2 regions of the Luteimonas sp. TWI382 genome follow, and region 1 is predicted to be linked to the other one. Evidence: predicted binding sites of a transcription regulator. Region 1 holds the regulator's gene; the other holds the start of a gene.

Region 1 (7,301 bases):
GTCCCCGGGCAGGTCCGCGCCGCGCTCGCGCGCCTGGTCCGGCACAGCGTCCCGACCCTGTCGGTGCTGGCCTACACCGAAGTCCCCGAAGACAAGCGGCTCAAGTTGCTGGGGACGATCAGTTGAAGCGCGGGACTTGGTTGTAGGGACTGGGGCATCGTCAACGCGGTGCCCCGCCACGGAGAACGCACGATGCACACACGACAGCCCAGCGCCCCCCAAGGCCGCCCCGAGCGAAGCGATCCCTTCGCCTGCGCCAGGCCGCACGCCCCCTTCTCCATTTCCGGCCCCCGCCCATGAACATCCGCCGTTTCGTCGCCGCCGACATGCGCAGCGCCTTGCAGATGGTGCGGGCCGCGCACGGACCCGACGCCGTGATCCTGTCCAATCGCCGCACCGACGAGGGTGTGGAGATCGTGGCGGCCAGCAACTACGACGAGAGTGTGGTCCAGCGCGCCCTCGATGAGGCGCAGCGGCGCGATGCACCGACGGCTCCGCCGCCGACCGAGCCGCCGCAACCGCAGGCGGCCCAGACCCGGAACGACTCGCCCGCCGAACGCTGGCTGCGTGCGCTGGCGCCGAGCGAGGCGGCGGCATCGCCGCAGGCGGTGCCCAGCACGCCCCCTGCCGCCCCACCCTCCGCGCCGATTGCCGAGGCCTTGCAGGCCGAGGTCGCGGACGCCGGCGCCGGATTTCCGTCGTTTGCCGAACTGCTCGGACGCCGTCGAGTGCCCGCAACGAGAGTGGACGCAGAAGACGACGGGATTCCGTCGCAGCCCCCCGTTATGCCGACCGCGCCCTCGCCGGAGGCGGCCGTGCCCCTCGCACACACCGCGATGCCGAGCACCCCGCCGCCCGCACTTGTCGCCGTGCCCGCACCGCCGGCGCCGGCCAGCGACGGCGAGCTGGCGCAGATGCGCGAAGAACTGGTGCAGATGCGACAGATGATCGAGCGCGAGATGGCGCGCCTGACCGACGAGCGCCTGCGCGGGTCCCCGGCCCGCGGCCAGGTCATGGAGCTGATGGACGACTACGGCTTCGATGCCGGCATCACCCGCGACATCGCCCTCCAGGTGCCGGCCGACACCCCGGCCCACCGCGTCCGTGGTCTGATGCTGGCCCTGCTGTCCAAGCGCCTGCCGATCTGTCCGATCGACCCGCTGGAGGAGGCTGGCGTCATCGCACTGGTCGGCCCGACCGGCGCCGGCAAGACCACGACCATCGCCAAGCTCGCCGCGCGCTACGTCGCCCGCCACCAGGCCCGCGATGTCGCACTGGTGACCACCGACACGGTGCGGGTGGGCGGCCGCGAACAGCTGCACAGCTATGGCCGGCAGCTCGGCATCGCGGTCCACGAAGCCGACAGCGAGACCGACCTGGTCCAGCTGCTGCAGCGCCTGCGCGACTACCGCCTGGTGCTGGTCGACACCGCCGGGTTGAGCCAACGCGACCGCGCCCTGGCCGGCCAGCTGCACTGGCTGCGCGCCGCCCGCCAGATCCGCACCCTGCTGGTGCTGCCGGCCAATACCCATTTCGCCGACCTCGACGAGGTCGTCCGCCGCTTCGAGGGCGCCCGCCCGCAGGGCGCGGTGCTGACCAAGCTCGACGAGACCGGGCGCCTGGGCAGCGTGCTGTCGGTCGCCGTCGACCACGCCCTGCCGCTGACCTGGATCGCCGACGGCCAGCGCATTCCCGACGATCTGCATCGCGCCAATGCCGCCCATCTCGCATTGCGGCTTGAAGATCTCCGCCGCGATGCCGATAAGCCGATTGTCCCCACGCACGATCTCCACGACCCCGACGCCCAGAAGCCCCACCATGCCGTCGCCTGACCTGCCCGCTCCTGCCCCGTTTGCGCCCGTCCGCACCCTCGCCGTCACCGGCGGCAAGGGCGGCGTGGGCAAGACCAACGTGTCGGCCAATCTCGCCATTGCACTGGCCGGCATGGGCCAGCGCACGATGCTGCTCGACGCCGACCTGGGCCTGGCCAATCTCGATGTGCTGCTGGGTCTGTCGCCCCGCTTCACGCTGGCCGATCTCGTCGCCGGGCGCTGCACGCTCGACGAGGCGATCATCGAGGGCCCGGCGGGCGTGCTGATCGTGCCCGCCGCCTCCGGCCGCCGGCACATGGCCGAACTGCGCCCGATCGAGCACGCCGGGCTGGTCAACGTCTTCAATGACCTGCAGCGCGAGCTCGATGTGCTGGTGATCGATACCGCTGCCGGCATTACCGACTCGGTGCTGACCTTCTGCCAGGCCGCGCAGGATGCGGTGGTCGTGGTCTGCGACGAACCGGCCTCGCTCACCGACGCCTATGCGCTGATCAAGGTGCTCGCGCGCGAGCGCGGCCTGGACCGGGTCCAGGTCGTGGCCAACATGGTGCGCAGCCCGCAGGAAGGCCGCGCGCTGTACGACAAGCTGGTGCGCGTGTGCGAGCGGTTCATCGGCGACGTCTCGCTGAACTACCTGGGCGCGGTGCCGCAATGCGAATGGCTGCGCGCCGCAGTCCAGCGCCAGCAGGCGGTGGTGCGCGCCTACCCGGGCAGCCCGTCGTCGCAGGCGCTGGTGGACATCGCACGTCGCGTCGCGCGCTGGCAGGCGCCGACCGCGCCGCGCGGCCACGTCGAGTTCTTCGTCGATCGCCTGCTGCGCCAGGGAGCGGCGGCATGAACGCCGCTGCCCGCCAGTACCAGGCCGTCCAGCGCACCAGCGCACCGGACCCGGTCGTGGTGCACGCCGAACTGGTCCGCCGCATCGCCCATCACATCGCCGCCCGGCTGCCCGCCAGCGTGGAGATCGACGATCTGATCCAGGCCGGCATGATCGGACTGCTCGAGGCCTCGCGCAGCTACGACGCCGAACAGGGCGCCTCGTTCGAGACCTATGCCTCGATCCGCATCCGCGGTGCGATGATCGACGAGATCCGCCGCGGCGATTGGGTGCCCCGCTCGGTCCATCGCCGCGCCCGCGAGGCCGCTGCCGCGATCCGCGAGATCGAGCAGGCCAGCGGCCGCGCTGCCAGCGCGCAGGAGGTGGCGGCCAAGCTGCAGATGCCGCTCGCCGACTACCAACGCCTGCTCGAAGATGCCGCCCGCGGCCAGGTGCTGAGCCTGGACTCGCACGTCGAGGACCACGGTGAGGTCGAGCCGGCCAACCGCGACGGCGGACCGACGCCGCAGGAGCAACTGGTGCGCAGCGAGTTCGGCCGGGAACTGGCCGCGGCGATCAAACTGTTGCCCGAGCGCGAGCAACTGGTGCTGTCGCTGTACTACGAACAGGAACTCAACCTCAAGGAAATCGGCGCGGTGCTGGGCGTGAGCGAATCGCGCGTGTGCCAGATCCACGGCCAGGCCGTGGTGCGCCTGCGCGGCCGCCTGTCCGCCTTCGAACTTGCAGATACCGGCATCGGCAACGCCGACTGATGCCCCTCCCGTGGAGCCCGCTTTGAACAAGAACATCCGTATCCTCGTGGTCGACGACTTCTCGACGATGCGCCGCATCGTCAAGAACCTGTTGTCGGACCTGGGCTTCAACAACACCGTCGAAGCCGAGGACGGCAACAGCGCGATGGCCGTGCTGCGCCAGGATGCGGTCGACCTGGTCATCACCGACTGGAACATGCCCGGCATGACCGGCATCGAATTGCTGCGCACGATCCGCGCCGACCCCAAGTTCCGCGCATTGCCGGTGATGATGGTCACCGCCGAGGCCAAGCGCGAGCAGATCATCGAGGCCGCGCAGAGCGGCGTGAACGGCTACATCATCAAGCCGTTCACCGCGCAGACGCTGTCGGAGAAGCTGGGCAAGATCTTCGAGCGCCTGGGGAGCGCGGCGTGACCGCGACCGCCGCGGCGACCACCGACCGCAGCCAGCTCGCCGGGCTGCTGCACGACGCACTCGAAGCGCTCGAACGCGGCGACGAGGCCGGCTGGCGCCGCCAGGTCGACGCGCTCGCCGCCGCCCGCGCACGCACCCTGGTCGACGGCCTGGGGCGGTTGGCGCGCGAACTGGCGCAGGCGCTCGACACCCTACCGGCCGCGCCCGCGCAGGGAGGGCTGGATGATGCCTGCGCTCGTCTCGACCACGTGGTGACGATGACCGAGCAGGCCACGCACCGCACGCTCGATTTGATCGACGACAGCCGCGCGCACGTCGCCCAGTTGCGCGCCGGCACGCTCGACGCTGCGCAGACCGCGACCATCGACGCGCTGCGCGAGAACCTGCGTGAGATGGCATTGGCGCAAAGCCACCAGGACCTGGGCGGGCAGATCATTCGGCGCGTGGCCGGCATCGTACGCGGTGTGCACGAGGGCTTGGGCGCACTTGGGCTGCCGCCCGCCGACGGCGAGCAGGACCGCCTGCGAGCCGCCGGCCCGGCGGTCGCTGGGCTCGACAGCGGCACCGTCGGCCAGGACGACGCCGACGACCTGCTCTCGCGCCTGGGACTGTGAGCGATGCAGTTCTCGCCCGACATCGCCGCCGATTTCGTGCTCGAAGCGCGCGAGCTGCTCGTCGATCTGGGCGGGCAACTGGTCGAGCTGGAGCAGACGCCTGACGACCGCGAACAGCTCAACGCGGTCTTCCGGGCCTTCCACACCCTCAAGGGCGGCGCCGGCTTCCTCGGTGCGACCGCGCTGGTGGAGCTGTGCCATGCCGCGGAGGAAACGCTGGGTGCCGCACGCTCGGGCGCAGCGACCCTGCTGCCGCGGCACTTCGACGCCGCGCAGCAGTCGCTCGACTGGCTGCAGGCGATGGTGGATGCGGTCGAGAGCGGCGACGACGTGCCGCACGCGCCGCCCGAGCTGATCGCCGGTTTCGCGCTCGACACCGCCGCACCCGCGGCGCCCGCCCCGGCCGCCCGCGTGGCCCCGACCGCCGCCGCGCCGGCCACGGCGGGCAGCGGGATGATCGACGACGACGAGTTCGAGGCGCTGCTCGACCAGTTGCACGGCAGCGCCGCGCCTGGCGCATCGGCGTCCGCACCCGCGCCAGGCCCGAACGACCCGATCGACGACGCTGAGTTCGAAGCGCTGCTCGATCAGTTGCACGGCAAGGCCGCCCCGGGCGCTGCGCCGGTCGCCGCCGCACCGGCCGCGGGCGGCGACATCATCGACGACGACGAATTCGAAGCGCTGCTCGACCAGTTGCATGGCGCGCACGCGCCCGGTGCGGCGCCAGCCCCCGCAGCCGCCGCGGTGGCGGCACCGCCCCCTGCCGCCGCGCCTGCACCGCGCGCCGCGCCGCCGGCGCCGGCCAAGCCGGGCACCACGCAGGCACCCGCCGAACGCGAGCAGACCGTCCGCGTCGACACCCGCCGGCTCGACGCGATCGTCGATCTGGTCGGCGAACTGGTGCTGGCCCGCAACCGCCTCAAGACCTTGCGCGCGCGCCTGCGCGACGAGGATCTCGACCGCGCGGTCGCCACCCTCGACAACGCCACCGCACGCCTGCAGGGCGCGGTCATGCGCACGCGCATGCAACCGGTCGGCAAGGTGTTCTCGCGGTTTCCGAAGGTCGCCCGCGATGTCGCCCGCGCGCTCGACAAGGAAGTGGACCTGGAGCTGGTCGGCGCCGACACCGAGCTCGACCGCAACCTCGTCGAGGCGCTGGCCGACCCGCTGATCCACCTGGTCCGCAACGCGATCGACCATGGCGTGGAGACGCCCGAGCTGCGCGAGGCGACCGGCAAGCCGCGCGCCGGCAAGGTCCGGCTGATCGCCCAGCAGCAGGGCGATTACGTCGGCATCGAGGTCCAGGACGACGGTGCCGGCATCGACCCCGAGCGCCTGCGCGCCAAGGCCCGCGAAAAAGGCCTGATCGACGCCGAGTCGGCCGCGCGCCTCAACGCCGAGGAATGCCTGCACCTGATCTTCCTGGCCGGCCTGTCGACCCGCGCCGAGGTCAGCGACATCTCCGGCCGCGGCGTCGGCATGGACGTGGTGCAGTCGCGGATCCGCGAGCTCGGCGGGCAGATCCAGGTGCAGTCCGAACTCGGTCGCGGCAGCCGCTTCACGCTGCGGGTGCCGCTGACGCTGGCGATCCTGCCGACGCTGCTGGTGCACGCGGCCGGCGACGCCTACGCCCTGCCGCTGGCCCGTGTGCAGGAGGTACTGCATGCACCGGCGCGCACGGTCAACTGGTTCGATGGCCGCGCCGCACTCGACCGTCGCTCGCACACGCTCTCGCTGCTCGATCTGCGGCACTGGCTCGACCGGCCTGCGCTGGAAGCCGCCTTGCTGACCATCGTGGTGTTGCAGCGGGGCGACAGTCGCTTCGGCCTGGTCGTCGACGAAGTGCGCGGGCGCGAAGAGGTGGTCATCAAGCCGCTGCCGCGCGCGTTGCGCGGCCTGCCTGGCTACGCCGGTGCGACGCTGATCGGCGATGGACGGCTCGCGCTGATCCTCGACGTGGACGCGCTGCGCGGCCCCTGACCCCCCGCGCGCCGCTCAAGTCGCCGCGGCCGGCGCCGATATCGCGATCATGGACCTTTTCAGCGTCGTCGGACTCGTGCTCGCCCTTGCCGCCCTGGTGGGCGGCAGCATCCTCAAGGGTGCCGGGCTCGGCGCGCTGTGGTCGCCGGCCGCGTTCGTGATCGTGATCGTCGGCACGCTGGCCTCGATCCTGCTGCACACACCGCCGAGCGTGTTCAAGCGTGCGATGCGGATCCTGCGCTGGACGATCCGTCCACCCACCGCCGACCGCGGCGCGCTGATCGCGCAACTGCTCGAATGGAGCAACGTCTCGCGCAAGCAGGGGCTGCTGGGCCTGGAGGCCTATGTCGAATCGCAGAGCGACCCGTTCCTGCGCAAGGGGCTGCAGATGCTGGTGGACGGCGTCGAACCGGAAGCCATCCGGCACATGCTCGAGATCGAGCTGCACGGCGAGGAACAACAGGACCTGGCCGCGGCGAAGGTGTTCGAGAGCATGGGCATCTACGCGCCTACGCTCGGCATCGTCGGCGCGGTGCTGGGGCTGATCGCGGTGATGAAGAACCTCGCCGACCCGTCCAAGCTCGGCCACGGCATCGCCGCCGCCTTCACCGCCACCATCTACGGCATCGCCTCGGCCAACCTGTTCTTCCTGCCGGTCGCCTCCAAACTCAAGAGCGTGATCGGCCGCCGCAGCGGCGAGCGCGAGCTGGCGATCGAGGGTCTGATCGCGATCGCCCAGGGCGAGAATCCGCGCAACATCGAGGCCCGTCTGGCCGGCTTCCTGCACTGAGCCGGCGACGATGGCACGACGCGTCCACCACGAGGAACACGCCAACCACGAGGCCTGGGCGATCCCCTACGCCGACCTGA
Region 2 (7,301 bases), on a different contig from region 1:
CCTGTCCCTTGCCGCCGCCGGGCAATCGCCTCGCGCAGCGCGATGCCAACGGCCAGATGGTCCGGCTGGCGGTGCTGGCCGGCGAAAAGGCCTATGCCGGCGCGCCGCATTGAGCCGGCGTTGATCCCGCGCCGGGGGGGCGCGCAGCGATCTTGGGCGCATTGCGGCGTGGGGCCGGTCGTCATGCCCGCAGGGCGAGCGCTGCGGTGCCGGCGGTGTCAGTCGACCGTCTCGTGCCGGGTCAATGCGAGCAGGCGCTGGGCGATGCGGTCCAGGGGCAGGCATTCCTGCGCGGCGCCCAGCTTCCAGGCAGCGCCCGGCATGCCCCAGACGACGCTGCTGGCTTCGTCCTGCACCAGCGTCGCAGCACCGGCTTCACGCAGTTCGAGCAGCCCGCGGGCGCCATCATCGCCCATGCCGGTGAGGATCGCCGCAACCGCATTGGCGCCCGCGGCCTGCGCGACCGAGCGGAACAGCACGTCGACCGCGGGCCGGTGTCGGTTGACCGGCGGGCCGGGGTCGAGCCGGCAGCGCCAGCGGGCGCCATCGCGCAGCACCCGCAGGTGGTGGTCGCCCGGCGGCAGGTAGACATGCCCGGGCAGGATCGTCTCACCGTCGCGCGCCTCGCGCACCAGCATTGCGCAATGGCGGTCCAGGCGCTCGGCGAATGGCGCACTGAAGCTGGCAGGAATGTGCTGGGTCAGCACGATCGCCGGCGCATCGGGCGGCATCGCCTCGAGCACGACCCGGATCGCCTCGGTGCCGCCAGCGGACGCGCCGATCGCGATCAGTCGGTCGGTCGTGCGGTAGCGCAGCGCGACCGGCGTGGCGGTGGGCTCGGCCGGTGCGGCGGGACCGACCGCCGCACGCGATACCGGACGCGGCGCGGTGCGGACCTGGGCGCGCGCAGCCGCCTTGACCTTCGCGGTGATCTCCTGGGCGTAGGCCTCCAGCCCGTGTGCAACGTTGAGCCGCGGCTTGGCGACGAAGTCCACCGCGCCCAGTGCCAGCGCCTGCAAGGTGATGTCGGCGCCGCGTTCGGTCAGCGAGGACACCATCACCACCGGCATCGGTCGCAAGCGCATCAGATTGTCGAGGAACACCAAGCCGTCCATGCGCGGCATCTCGACATCGAGCGTCAGCACATCGGGATGCAGGCGCTTGATCTTCTCGCGAGCCAGCAGCGGGTCGGCCGCGCTGCCCACGACTTCGATCTGCGGATCGGACGACAGCACCTCGGTCAGCAACTGGCGTACGACCGCCGAGTCGTCGACGATGAGCACGCGGACCGGCATCATTCGAACAGCTCCACATCGCCGGCGACCGGCGCGCGCGCCAGGCGGGCACGGACGGCCGATTCGGTGGCCGCCACTTCGGCGCCGTGCGCGTGCGGCAGGCGGTAGACCATCACCTTGCCGGTCTGCGGGAAGAACCACACCTTGCGCGGATGGATGCCCTGCAGGTCCTCGGCCACTACCGGGATGTGCTCCGCGTCCAGGTAGCCGCGCACGAACTCGGCGTTGCGGGTGCCCACCGGGTTGTTGGTGAAGCCCTTGAGCACGTTGGCGCCGCCGAACACCTTGGCCTCGAGGCGACGGCGGCTGGCGCCGCGCTTGAGCAGCTCGTTGATCAGCACCTCCATCGCATAGCTGCCGTAGCGCGCCGGCGCCCCGTCACCATTGCCACCATCGGGCAGCAGGAAGTGGTTCATGCCGCCCAGGTGCAGCAGCGGGTCGCGGATGCACGCGGCCACGCACGAGCCGAGCACGGTGACCAGCGCCGTGCCGTCGTCCACCACCAGGTATTGGGTGGGCAGCAGCTTGGCCGCCGGCACCTGGAACTGCGGGTCCCGGTAGCGCATCACCGCATCGCTGGGCGGCATGCTCACGGGGCGGTTGCCGCGAAGTGGCGCCGGTACAGCGTGCGGCCGCAGGGCTGGATCAGGTCGGCGGCGTGCAGGTAGTTCTCCGAATGCCCGGTATAGAGCAGGCTCTCGGCGTCCATATGCGTGACCAGCCGCGACAGGATGGCGCGCTGGGTCGGCTTGTCGAAGTAGATCATCACATTGCGGCAGAAGATCGCATCGAACGGGCCGCCGACATCGTAGCGGCCGGCCAGCAGGTTCAGCGGGCGGAACTCGATCAGCGCCTGCAGTGCCGGATGCACCCGGCACTTGCCGGCGTTGGGCCCGGTGCCGCGCTGGAAGAAGCGGCGCCGCAGGTCCGCGTCGAGCGCGGCGACGCGTTCGATCGGATAGACGCCCTGGCGCGCGGTCGCCAGGACCTGGGTGTCGATATCGGTCGCCACAATGCGCACCGGCGGCTGCAGCGTGTCGAAGGCCTCGCAGGCGGTGATGGCCATCGAGTACGGCTCTTCGCCGGTCGAGGCCGCGCACGACCACAGCACCAGCGGCTTGCGGCCCGATCCGGCCCGTTGCAGTTGGGTGCCCAGGGTCTCGAAATGATGCGGTTCGCGGAAGAACGCGGTCAGATTGGTGGTCAGCGCGTTGGTGAACGCCTGCCATTCCTCGCCGTCGGGATCGCCTTCCAGCAGCGCCAGGTAATCGCCGAAGTCGTCGAGTCCGAGCGCACGCAGCCGCCGCGACAGTCGGCCGTAGACCATGTCGCGCTTGCTGGCGACCAGCGCGATCCCCGCACGGTCGTGGATCAGCTGGCACACGCGGCGGAAATCGCGGTCGGCGAACACGAACTGGCGTGCATCGCCTGGAGGATGGGGCAGGGAAGCGGCACTCATGGCGACTGGCGCGTCAGAAAGACTCGATGGGGTTATCGGCGCAGCGCCGACGAAGTTGATCGCGATCGGTGCCACCACGCACGAGGCCCGGCGCAGGGCCGGGCCTTGTGCGTGTCACGTGTCGGCGGCGTCGATCAGAACTCCGCCCAGTCGGCCTCGGCCAGGGCGGGCGCGGCGGGGGCGCGTGTCGCCGGACGCGGCGCGGCCGGTGCCGGCTTGCGGGGCGACGGCGGGGAGGACCGCGTCGCCTGCACCGCGGGTGCGGCCACGGCCTGTCCTTCGATCCGCAGCATCGAGATCGCGTCGGCCAGGCCTGTCGCCTGCTCCTCCATGGCACGCGCGGCGGCCGAGGCTTCCTCGACCAGCGCGGCGTTCTGCTGGGTGGTCTCGTCCATCTGCACGATGGTCTGGTTGACCTGCTCGATGCCGGCGGCCTGTTCCTGCGAGGCGGCGGAGATCTCGGCCATGATGTCGGTCACGCGCTGCACGGATGCGACCATCTCGGCCATGGTCCGACCGGCCTGGCCCGCGAGCGCGGCGCCGCTGGCGACCTTGCCGGTGGAGTCGTCGATCAGGCCCTTGATCTCCTTGGCGGCATTGGCGCTGCGCTGGGCGAGGGTGCGGACCTCCGAGGCGACGACTGCGAAACCGCGGCCCTGTTCGCCGGCACGCGCGGCCTCGACGGCGGCGTTGAGCGCGAGGATGTTGGTCTGGAACGCGATGCCGTCGATGACCGAGATGATGTCGGCGATCTTGCGCGACGAAGCCTCGATGTCGGCCATCGTGGAAACGACCTGGCCGACGACTTCGCCGCCCTGAGAGGCGACAGTGGCCGCGCCCTGGGCGAGCTGGTTGGCCTGGCGGGCGTGGTCGGCGTTCTGGCGCACGGTGGAGGTGAGTTCCTCCATCGAAGCGGCGGTTTCTTCCAGATTGGCCGCCTGCTGCTCGGTGCGGCGCGAGAGGTCGTCGTTGCCCGAGGCGATCTCGGTCGAAGCGGTGCCGATCGCGGCCGAGGCGTCCTGGATGCGGGCGACGATCGCGGTGAGCTGGGCGACGGTGGCATTGGCGTCGTCGCGCATGCGGGCGAACACGCCGTGGAAATCGCCGTCCATGCGCGCGGTCAGGTCGCCCGAAGCGAGCGCATTGAGCACATGCGAGACCTGCGCCAGGCTGACCGCGTTGGCGTCGAGCAGACTGTTGAGCTGTTGCGCCAGCTGCAGGATGAAGCCGTGCTTGCCCTCCAGCGCGACGCGATGGTCGAGATCGCCGGCCGCGGCTGCGGACACGATGCGCGCGACTTCGGCCTCGACCCGGACTTCTCCGGTGCGATCGCGCCACTCGGCGATCAGACCGATGTCGCGGCCTTGCTCGTCGCGGATCGGCGAGATGATCTGCGCGATGCAGGCGTCCTGGTAGTGCATTTCGCGATGCGCGATGCCCTGTTCCTTGAGACTGGCGAGCACCCGCTGGTCCGGCTTGCCGTCCAGTTCGAACGTCGCCAGCGAGGCGCCGATCAGCGGCTTGGCCGGATCGAAGTGCGGCAGCTCGGCGGCGATGGCCTCGGCGTTGTCGCCCATCACCGTCTGCAGCGCGGGATTGACATAGAGGATGTCGAACTTCTCGTCGGTGACGATCATCCCGGTCGAGGCGCTGTCGAGGGCGGTGCGGATGCGCAGGTTCTCGTTGGCGATCTTCTGGTCGCGCTCGATCCGCTCGCGCAAGTCGTGCTGCATGCGCTGCATGGCCTTGAGCAGGTCGCCGATCTCGTCACGGCGGCTGGCGTCGATGCGGGTGTCGAGCTTGCCGCTGGCCACGTCGTTGGCGAACCCGACCGCTGAGCGGGTGGCAGCGGTGAGATTGCGCGCCATCAGCCAGGCGATGACCATGCCGCCGGTGATCCCGGCCAGCAGCATGACCGCCATCAGGATGCTCGAGCCGGCCTGCACCGCCTGGGCCTCCTCGCGGGCCTCGGTGGCCTGGCGGTCGGCCTCGCTCTGCAGCGCCTGCAGCGCGTTGCCGGCGGCCATGTGCAGATCGCGGGTGCGGCCGATGAAGGTGTCGGTGGCGTCGTCGGGCAGGTCGAGTTCGATCAGCTCGTTGACCTCGTGGTACGAGGCCTTGGCGTCGGTCCAGGCAGTCACGAAGCCGTCGTAGAGCTTGCGCTCTTCCGGAGAGACGATCAGCGGCGCGTACGACGCCATGTTCGCCTCGATCTGCTTTTCCATTGCCGCGGTGCGTTCGCGGGCATCGCGCTTGACCTGCTCGCTGGCGCGCACCAGGCCCAGGTACGAGGCCGCGCGGTACTCGCCGAGCAGGGCGCGCGTTTCGCCGACCGTGGTCAGCGTCGGCAGCGTGTTGTCGGCCAGGTGGTCGGTGACGCTGTTGAGTGCGCGCAGGCCGACGAAGCCGCCCGCGCCCTGGGCGATCATCAGGACCAGGACGACGCCGAATGCCAGCATCAGTTTCGGTGCGAGCTTGAGATTCGAGAACCAGTGCATGCGGCAATCCCCCGTAGGCGGCCGGATGGAAAAACGGCCCGGATGCGGTCTGCGATCCGGGCGCGGGGCTTATTTGATGGTGGCGAGCTTGATGTCGCTGGGCGAACTGACGGCGATTTCGGCGCGGCTGGCGTCGCGCTGGATGGTGCCCATGACGCAGACATCGCGCCCTTCCAGTTCCTCGGGCGAGGGACGGAAGCGGTCGCGCTGATCGCTGGGAATACGTGCCGAGAAGGTGTGGCGCGGGAACGCGCCGCCCATGTACAGAAACGTCGGCTGGCCCTCGGTGTTCTCGGCGAAGCGGGTCTTCTCGACCTTGCCGCAAACCATGCCGCTCTTGCCGACGAAGCGCACGGCCTGCTCGGGACGGATGGCCTCCTGGGCGAAGGCGGTCGAGGCGCCACCGGCCAGCAGCAACGCGGCCAGCAGGGAAGACGTCTTGCAGTGGATGGTCATGGTCTGCTCCTTGATCGATGGACGGCAGGCGCGAATGCGCCCGTGCCCGCCTCTATCGGCCGCGTACGGCCGGGCCTTGAGTGAAAGCTGTGTGATGAACGTCGCAAATCCGGATCACGCTGCCTGCGGGACCGCCAGTTCGGCGCTGTCGAGCAGGGTTTCGATGTCGAGCAGGATCAGCATGCGGTCGTCGAAGGTGCCGATGCCGGAGATGCAACGGGTGTCGATCGCCGCGCCAAACTCGGGCGTGGGCCGGATCTGCTCGGCCGACAGCGGCACCACGTCCGACACGCCGTCGACGACGATGCCCACGACGCGGTCGTCGACATTGAGCACGATCATCACCGTGAAGCTGTCATAGCGCGCCTGCGCCAGGCGCAGCTTCAGGCGCAGGTCGATCACCGGCACGATCGTGCCGCGCAGGTTGATCACCCCCTTGATGTAGTCCGGGGCATCGGGCAGGCGGGTGACCGCGTCGTAGCCGCGGATTTCCTGTACCTTGAGGATGTCGACGCCGTAGTGCTCCTCGCCCAGGGTGAAGGTGAGGTACTCGCCGGCGTTCTGGGGGTCGGGACTGCTCATCGGTGCGCTCCTGCAGGCATGCCGCGCTCGCGCGCGTGTTCGGGTGTCCCGTGCGACATCGGCCGCGCGGCGGGCAACTTTAGGGCGCCGGGCCTACACCGCGCGGCGCAGCCGGGCATTGCGCTGGCGCTCGATCTGGAAGATGTAGTGGAGGATCCGCCGCTGCGCGACCGGCGCCAGCGCCACGAAGCGGCAGCCGGCCCGCCAGCGCAGCCGCGGCCCGGTCTGCTCGCAGAAGCGGTGTGCGACGGCGACGGTCAAGGCAATCGGATCCGCATCGGGCAACCGCAATAGACAGCCATCGAGCGTGCGCCCGGGCGCAAAGCGCGGATCCTGCCCGTCGTCCATCGCGACCGCGAGCCCGCCGCCGCTCAGGTCCAGCACCCGCAGGCCGTCGTGCGACGACCCAGCCTGGCCGTCGCCATGCCCTGGATGCAGCGTCACGCCGGCATCGAGCGGTGGCACCACGCGATACAGGTCGCGTCGCTGCAGGCGCAGCAGCGCCTGGGGCCAGGGCGCGATGAATGCCTGGCGGCCTTCGTGCAGGGCCGGCAGTGGTGTCGACAGCCGGAAGCGGATCTGGACGGCGTCGAGCCGGGTGTCGCAGACGAACTGGGTGCAGGCCGCGATCCTGCGGTTGAGCGCGTCCTGCCGGCTGGCATCGAGCACCAGGGTACCGTCGTCGCCGACCGCGAGCAGCGCGGTCGGGCAGGACAGGTCGCCGGGCATCAGGCTGCCGCTGATCAGGGCCCGGGTCTCGACCAGGCTGCGCAGCACACGGCCCATGTCGGCGCTGTCGCGCAGCATGTAGCGCGACAGGGCCTCGTCGTCCAGCGGATGGGGCGAATCTGCAGGCGCCATCGTGCTTGTCGTTCTCCGGGATGGGGCGGCTGATCGGCGGGATCAGGACAGCGCGTGGCCGGTGGCCGGTGGCCGGGCCGCATCCACCACCGCCTGCAGCAACGCGGTGGCGGTGTCGACGCGGAACACCGCGATCGCCTCGGCCAGGCC

Evidence for each region. Region 1 encodes FliA, which starts transcription of late flagellar genes. Its sites were predicted from a motif close to TAAAGTTTNNCNNNCNNNGGCCGATAA; they were not measured.
Region 2: ABE505_RS13250 (CheR family methyltransferase) is a predicted target of FliA. The motif match lies at 2,787-2,813, and genes of this name have one in related genera.

What each region holds. Positions count from the first base shown of each region.
Region 1 is NZ_JBDJNS010000006.1:1,886-9,186, reverse strand. It holds gene flhA (flagellar biosynthesis protein FlhA) at 1-126, shown strand, start outside; gene flhF (flagellar biosynthesis protein FlhF) at 297-1,832, shown strand; gene ABE505_RS05600 (MinD/ParA family protein) at 1,819-2,670, shown strand; gene ABE505_RS05595 (RNA polymerase sigma factor FliA) at 2,667-3,422, shown strand; gene cheY (chemotaxis response regulator CheY) at 3,445-3,837, shown strand; gene ABE505_RS05585 (protein phosphatase CheZ) at 3,834-4,451, shown strand; gene ABE505_RS05580 (chemotaxis protein CheA) at 4,455-6,431, shown strand; gene ABE505_RS05575 (flagellar motor protein) at 6,481-7,221, shown strand; gene motD (flagellar motor protein MotD) at 7,232-7,301, shown strand, end outside.
Region 2 is NZ_JBDJNS010000022.1:54,224-61,524, forward strand. It holds gene ABE505_RS13235 (DUF1684 domain-containing protein) at 1-113, shown strand, start outside; gene ABE505_RS13240 (chemotaxis response regulator protein-glutamate methylesterase) at 219-1,295, opposite strand; gene cheD (chemoreceptor glutamine deamidase CheD) at 1,295-1,882, opposite strand; gene ABE505_RS13250 (CheR family methyltransferase) at 1,885-2,754, opposite strand; gene ABE505_RS13255 (methyl-accepting chemotaxis protein) at 2,889-5,252, opposite strand; gene ABE505_RS13260 (hypothetical protein) at 5,322-5,708, opposite strand; gene ABE505_RS13265 (chemotaxis protein CheW) at 5,823-6,290, opposite strand; gene ABE505_RS13270 (flagellar regulator YcgR PilZN domain-containing protein) at 6,384-7,151, opposite strand; partial or broken gene ABE505_RS13275 (hypothetical protein) at 7,194-7,301, opposite strand, start outside.